2 regions of the Lysinibacillus sp. GbtcB16 genome follow, and region 2 is predicted to be linked to the other one. Evidence: riboswitches for the same ligand, from Rfam matches in the RefSeq annotation. Region 2 holds a riboswitch; the other holds the start of a gene.

Region 1 (3,218 bases), on a different contig from region 2:
GCACGAATGTTCAGCTCTTTTAAGTTCTTACCAACCATTTTTGAAGGGATAATAATTTCTTCTATATTATGATCCTTAGAAAGTTCAATATAATCGAGAGTGTTTGGTGAAAGAAGTTGATTGGCAACTCGGTCTCCCATATCCCTTTCAGGATAGATAATCCAATCCACTCCTATTGCTTCTAAAACTTGACCGTGACGTTTTCCAATAGCTTTTGCGATTATTTTTTTTAATCCAAGATTTTTAAGTAGCATACAAGTCAAAATACTTGCTTGAATATCATCACCAATTGCTACAATTATACAGTCAAAGTTGGTAATTCCTAAGGATCTAAGTGCCTTCTCATCCGTAGAATCTGCAATAACTCCGTGTGTGTAAAAAGTTTCAGCATCTTCTACACTCTCTTCATCTAAATCTATACCCAAAACTTCTTGCCCAGCTTCATGTAATCTTCTTGCGATACTGGTTCCAAATCTTCCTAATCCTATCACAGCATATTGTTTTTTATCCACTCTCTATACACTCCCCGTTTATTTATCCAATCATTATTTTACCTTTTGGACGTCGGTATGCTTCCTGTTTACGTCTTTTAGTAATTGCAAAACCTAATGTAAGAGGTCCTAATCTCCCCACAAACATTGTTAAAATAATTATAAAACGACCAATTGGTGAAAGCTCAGGCGTTAACCCCATCGATAAACCAACAGTACCGAATGCTGAAGTGGCTTCAAATAGATACATTATAAATACATGACCTTTTTCCGTAATACTTAACATGAAAGTGACAACAACTACTATCATGATACCACTCATTGCGACAGTTAGTGCCTTTAGGATATTTTCAATAACAATACGACGTTTAAATAAAACTACTTCTTCTTTTCCTTTTAGTTGAGAAAGGGCAGTTATAATTAATACTGCGAACGTAGTGACTTTAATACCACCTGCAGTCGAACCTGATCCTCCTCCAATGAACATCAAAAAGATGGTTAAGAACAAGGTTGCATGAGTTAAATCTCCCATAGATAATGTATTAGCACCAGCAGTTCTAGGTGTAACACTATGGAATAAAGCGCCAAGACCTTTTCCTGTTGGAGATAAGGAACCTAATGTTTTTACATTACTATACTCAAATAAGAATATTAAAATAGTTGCTCCAACAATAAGGATAAGCGTTGTGCTTAAAACAACCTTTGTGTGTACCGAGAAAGTACGAATTTCACGATATTCATAAAGTTCATTAATCACAATAAAACCTAATCCCCCTAAGATGATAAGAGAACTAATTGTTAAAACTACAATGGGATCGTCAACATAATCAGTTAAACTGTTAAACCCTCCCATTAAATCGAAACCAGCATTATTAAAATTTGAAATGGCATGGAAGAATCCATAATAGATTGCTTGACCAATAGACATATCAAACGAAAAACGAACGGCAAGCAATATACCACCAATACATTCAGTTATGACAGTGAAAATTAATATCCGTTTAACTAATCTAACTACGCCAGCAGTTGAATTTGTATTAAAAGCTTCTTTCAATAACAACCTTTCTTTTAAAGAAATTTTTTTCCCTAATAGAACAAATAAAAAGGTTGCAAATGTCATAAATCCTAGCCCACCTACTTGTATTAGGATTAGAATTACAATTTCTCCAAACAATGAAAATGTTTCACCGGTATCAACAACTACAAGACCTGTAACGCATGTAGCCGACGTAGCAGTAAATAATGCATCTAAAAATGCTAGACCTTTACCATCTTCTGTTGCTATAGGTAGAGTTAATAAAAAAGCACCTATAAAAATTAGAATAGCGAATCCCAAAACAAGAATCTTTGCAGGATCAAGATTTTCTTTTAAGCTCTTCATTTTTATCTCCTAAGTGTGGTACATAGTAATACATTACTTTACCCAAAATTTGAATTTATATGAATCATGTGCGGAATAAAAACCATTCGCAACCCTTTTATTGGAAAATAAAAAAAGACCGATCTAAACAAGCAATAAAAAATTACTGAGTTAGGCGGTCTTCTTTATGACCTCCTTCGCTTTAGCCGACGAAGTTAGCTGACGGGTAGGATGGCGAAAGAGAATATCTCATCCTTTCTGCAAGGCAGAATTAACCCCAAAATAATGGGTCCTCCGTTCTCAATTGTTGAGATTTGGCCGATATTTTATTAGTTCTGATTTACGGAATTATTGTACTCCTTCATATAAATTTTGTAAACAAGGAAAATATTTATCTATGCTTATTAAACTGATCACTCCATTGGTGTATGTTGTAACATATTAAATATCGGAGGAATTCAATTAATATTCAAAATTAAGCTCTAGAAACATTTCTCGGTCTTCTTTAATAATAATTTTTAATATAAGGTGTCACCACGCTCTGATAACCCTGTAACACGCATTTCTTGTGCTTTAATATCATTCCTAATCGATTCTACCCCAGCGTTAATTGTCTAGTTTCGTGCGTATTACGGCTGAATCAGATGCATCGTTCTTAACATCCTTGTCTCGATTACGGTTGTAAGTGAGCACCCCAATAAAAGCATCTAATACTGTACATAAAATTCCGATTAAAGCTTCTGTTTGACTGTCCATGTCAACACCTCACAAATAAAAATAGCACCGCTCGGCAAAGTGCATTGCTTAGGTCTTGTTGTATAAAAATAGCCCTCCACAGCTGATTGTGGAAGGCAAAATATAATGCTAGTTATATTGCGTATAATTTTGTTCAAGAAAAAACCCCACCTATTGGTGAGGTTTAAACTAAACGAATTAATAAGTAGTAACTACAATATTAGAATCACCATCTTTAATGCCACCTGTTACAACTAACTTAATGTGATAGGTAGTGCCCACCATTAATCCACCAATTCTAACACCATAACTTGTTTCTGTTAATATAGGGTTGTTATAGTTTGGGTTAAAATTAGGACCATCAAATACTGCAACAAGTGTTGAATCAATCCAAGTTATTCCTCCATCAGTTGATTGTTGTACCTTCATACTTGTGGATCCTATTGCGGGATTAATTTTGAAAGTTAATTCACCATTTCCTTTATAACCATCAATTCTAAAATCGTTTTGTGCGCTGTTCTCGTCTTATAACTTTTCGGTTTTATAACGAGCCTTCACCGTACAGGCGACTTTCATCGCATACGGCGATCCATCAGCAGTAAATTTAGTACTTATTTCCCCCTCAACATCTT
Region 2 (3,218 bases):
AGTTTAATTTTTCGGAATTTAATGGTATTCTGCGACTTTTTAATTGTAAACGTTCGTGTTTTCAATCAACGTACTGATTATAACAGACAATTTTCTAGCATGCTAGCATTATTTTGATAAATGAAAAGGTACTGTCATAATCACGACATTTCTGTGAAATAACAATGTTGTACGTATTAATAAGCTTGATTGATTGTGAAGCATATGATGCCAGCCCTTTTTCGGTAAAAATTGAGGGATGACAACCGTTACTTTATGACCTGTTTTCGCACATTGATGGTCCACTTTATCTATAAATTTGATCAATGGTTGTGTGATGCTACGATAAGCCGAATAATAGGTTACTAGTCGAATGTCTGGTTGCCAAGCCTGCCACTTTTCTTCGAAGGCTTTTGCATCAGCTTGATCGAAAGCCACATAAAAGGCAATAATTTTATCAACCTTTAGTGATTTCGCATAATGAAGGGAATTTTCAACCACCTTCGTTATACCAGCTACTGGTACGATGAATACATTTCCTTCAATAGTAGCGACTTCCTCTTTACTCAATCTCAGCTGTTCTCCAACGGCTTGATAATGAAGCTTGATCCGATGAAATACAAAAATGATAATTGGTAAAAAGACAAACACTGGCCATACCTGAGGCAACTTCGTTACAAAAAACATCATCGCTACGATAAACGAAATAGCTGCACCAATTGTGTTAATCGTAAATTTTGCCATCCAGCCAGTAGGTTTTTCACGCCACCATTTTCGCATCATTCCCGTTTGCGCTAATGTAAACGGAATAAATACCCCAACAGCATAGAGTGGAATTAAATGCTCTGTTGCCCCATCAAATAAGATGATTAAGACAATGGCTGCTAGCCCTAGCATCATAATGCCATTAGAATACCCTAGGCGATCCCCACGCATTTGAAATATTCTCGGAATAAAACCGTCTTTTGATAAATTGACAGCAAGTAGAGGAAATGCTGAATAGCCCGTATTTGCTGCAAGTACCAAAATCATCGCTGTTGTACCCTGTACTATATAATAAAAGAAATTTCGACCAACACTTGCTTCTGCTAGTTGGGAAACGACTGTCGCTTCCGAAGTTGGCGCAATTCCGTAAAAATAAGCTAAACTAACAATACCGATAAATAAAACCGCTAAGATTCCGCCCATTGCTAACAATGTTTTAGCAGCATTATTAGGAGCAGGATTTCTAAAATTAGGGATTGCATTCGATATAGCTTCTACCCCTGTTAAAGCTGAGCTCCCTGTCGCAAATGCCTTTAATAATATAAATAAACTAATCCCTGCGACAGGTGTACCTATCTTTGGATGCAGCTCTGCTGGCACCTGACCTGTTGCAACATTATAGAGCCCCATCCCAATCAACACTAGCATAACGACTACAAACAGGTAGACAGGGTATGCCAAAACAGAGGCGGACTCTGTTACACCACGTAAGTTCAAGACCGTTAAAAAAATCACAAAGATAATAGCAATTGGCACATTGTATGGGTGCAGACTTGGAAATGCCGATGTAATTGCATCTGTCCCTGCTGATACACTTACCGCTACCGTTAAAATATAATCAACGAGCAATGAGCCACCTGCTACAAGACCTGCGTTCACACCTAAATTTTCCCTAGAAACTACATAAGCGCCGCCCCCGTGTGGATAGGCGAATATAACCTGACGATATGATAAAGTCAGCGCCACCAATAGGACAACGACCCCTACCGCAATCGGTAAAGAATACCAAAATGCTAATGTTCCCACAGTCATCAGGACAATTAAAATTTGTTCCGGTCCATAGGCTACGGAAGACAAAGCATCGGACGATAATATTGCCAATGCCTTTGTTTTACTAAGCTTTTGTTCCCCTAACGCATCGGATCTTAATGGTTTGCCGATTACATAACGTTTAAATGAGGATTTCATCAATAAACACCTTCTAGTTTCTTAGATTGTGTTTCGCCTTCCTAAATGAGATCAAAAAACGCCTACAAGTCATCACTAAATAAGACTTGTAGACGCTCATCTGTCTGCCAAGCTCCAACTTTTCTGCTCTTAACGCTTACGAGGTTAGCTGTCGGATTCGGGCCTGAGTAGCCCTACCCTTCAAAAGAAGAGATTCACCCCAAGGATTGCTTATGCGCTCCGTCTAAAATGGGTCCCCCGCGTCTAGTTTGCTTCAGCGATTTAGAAATTTGAAACTTTAATAATGATGTCATATTACGCCTGTCGATTAAAAAAGTAAAGAAGAAAATTTTTATTTTTTACAAGTGAAATACATAGACTTTTTGAAAACATTGTTAATATCCATGGTAGAAATTAATTTACCCGCGAATACCTAATTTAAAGGCATTTTACAACAAAAAAAGCCTTAAAAGTATGCTCTACTTTTAAGGCAACAACTATTATTAGTCTTCCATATCTTGTTCAAAATCAACAATTTCTCCTGTAATCGAATCAACATCAACATCATATTCATATTGCCCATTTTTTAACTCAATTTCATAAATACCATCATCTAATTTAATTTTTGTGACTGTACCCTTTGCTTTTGTTAGAGCCGCTTCAATAGCCTTTTCTTTACTTATAAGGTTAGTAGCAGTATTAGCGTTAACCCATTCATTATCATCGTCATCTTGACGCTCTTTCTTCTGCTTAAGTAATTTACCAGTATAGGCATCGAATTTTAAATCATACTCTTCTTTATCAGCATGCACCTCTACCTCATAAACAGAGCGGTAGCGGTTTTGATCTAGTTCAATATCTGCTACTGTCCCATCCACTACTGATAATGCTTTCTTTTCGATTTCTTGCATGGATAGGATCTTTTTTTCTTGTGCACTTCCTGATAATAAAGTTGTTGAACCAATTGCCGCTCCAACACCAAGAGTCACCACTAATGCAGGAATCATCATTATTTTTTTCATGTTCATCTCTCCTTTGTTTTATCTGCTTTTAGCTTACCAAGCAAAGATGATAGAACTATAAGAGGAACATTAGAATTCCATGAGAAAACTCTTTAATCGTCCCATGAAACAGAAAGGACCTTTCCAGATACAGCATGAATTTGGAACGTGGCTTCTTCATGCTCTGTTTCAATTTCAACTAAATAATAACCGCCCTCCGCAGTATCTTCAAAATCTACAGAATCCACTTTCCCTGTTAATTGTTGCAGCGCTATATCAATGGCTTGCTGTTCGGTAATAATGTGA

Evidence for each region. Region 2 has a riboswitch for cyclic di-AMP ahead of KVT27_RS18105 (APC family permease). Riboswitches for the same ligand answer to the same signal wherever they lie in the genome.
Region 1: linked by a shared signal. The riboswitch ahead of KVT27_RS09810 (TrkH family potassium uptake protein) and the one ahead of KVT27_RS18105 (APC family permease) in region 2 are both predicted to bind cyclic di-AMP.

What each region holds. Positions count from the first base shown of each region.
Region 1 covers NZ_JAGXJV010000001.1:1,944,000-1,947,217, forward strand. The annotation lists gene KVT27_RS09805 (potassium channel family protein) at 1-512, opposite strand, end outside; gene KVT27_RS09810 (TrkH family potassium uptake protein) at 535-1,872, opposite strand; cyclic di-AMP (ydaO/yuaA leader) riboswitch at 2,041-2,181, opposite strand; gene KVT27_RS09815 (hypothetical protein) at 2,458-2,607, opposite strand; gene KVT27_RS09820 (hypothetical protein) at 2,785-3,015, opposite strand.
Region 2 covers NZ_JAGXJV010000006.1:14,146-17,363, reverse strand. The annotation lists gene KVT27_RS18105 (APC family permease) at 109-1,932, opposite strand; cyclic di-AMP (ydaO/yuaA leader) riboswitch at 2,052-2,201, opposite strand; gene KVT27_RS18100 (PepSY domain-containing protein) at 2,415-2,933, opposite strand; gene KVT27_RS18095 (PepSY domain-containing protein) at 3,026-3,218, opposite strand, start outside.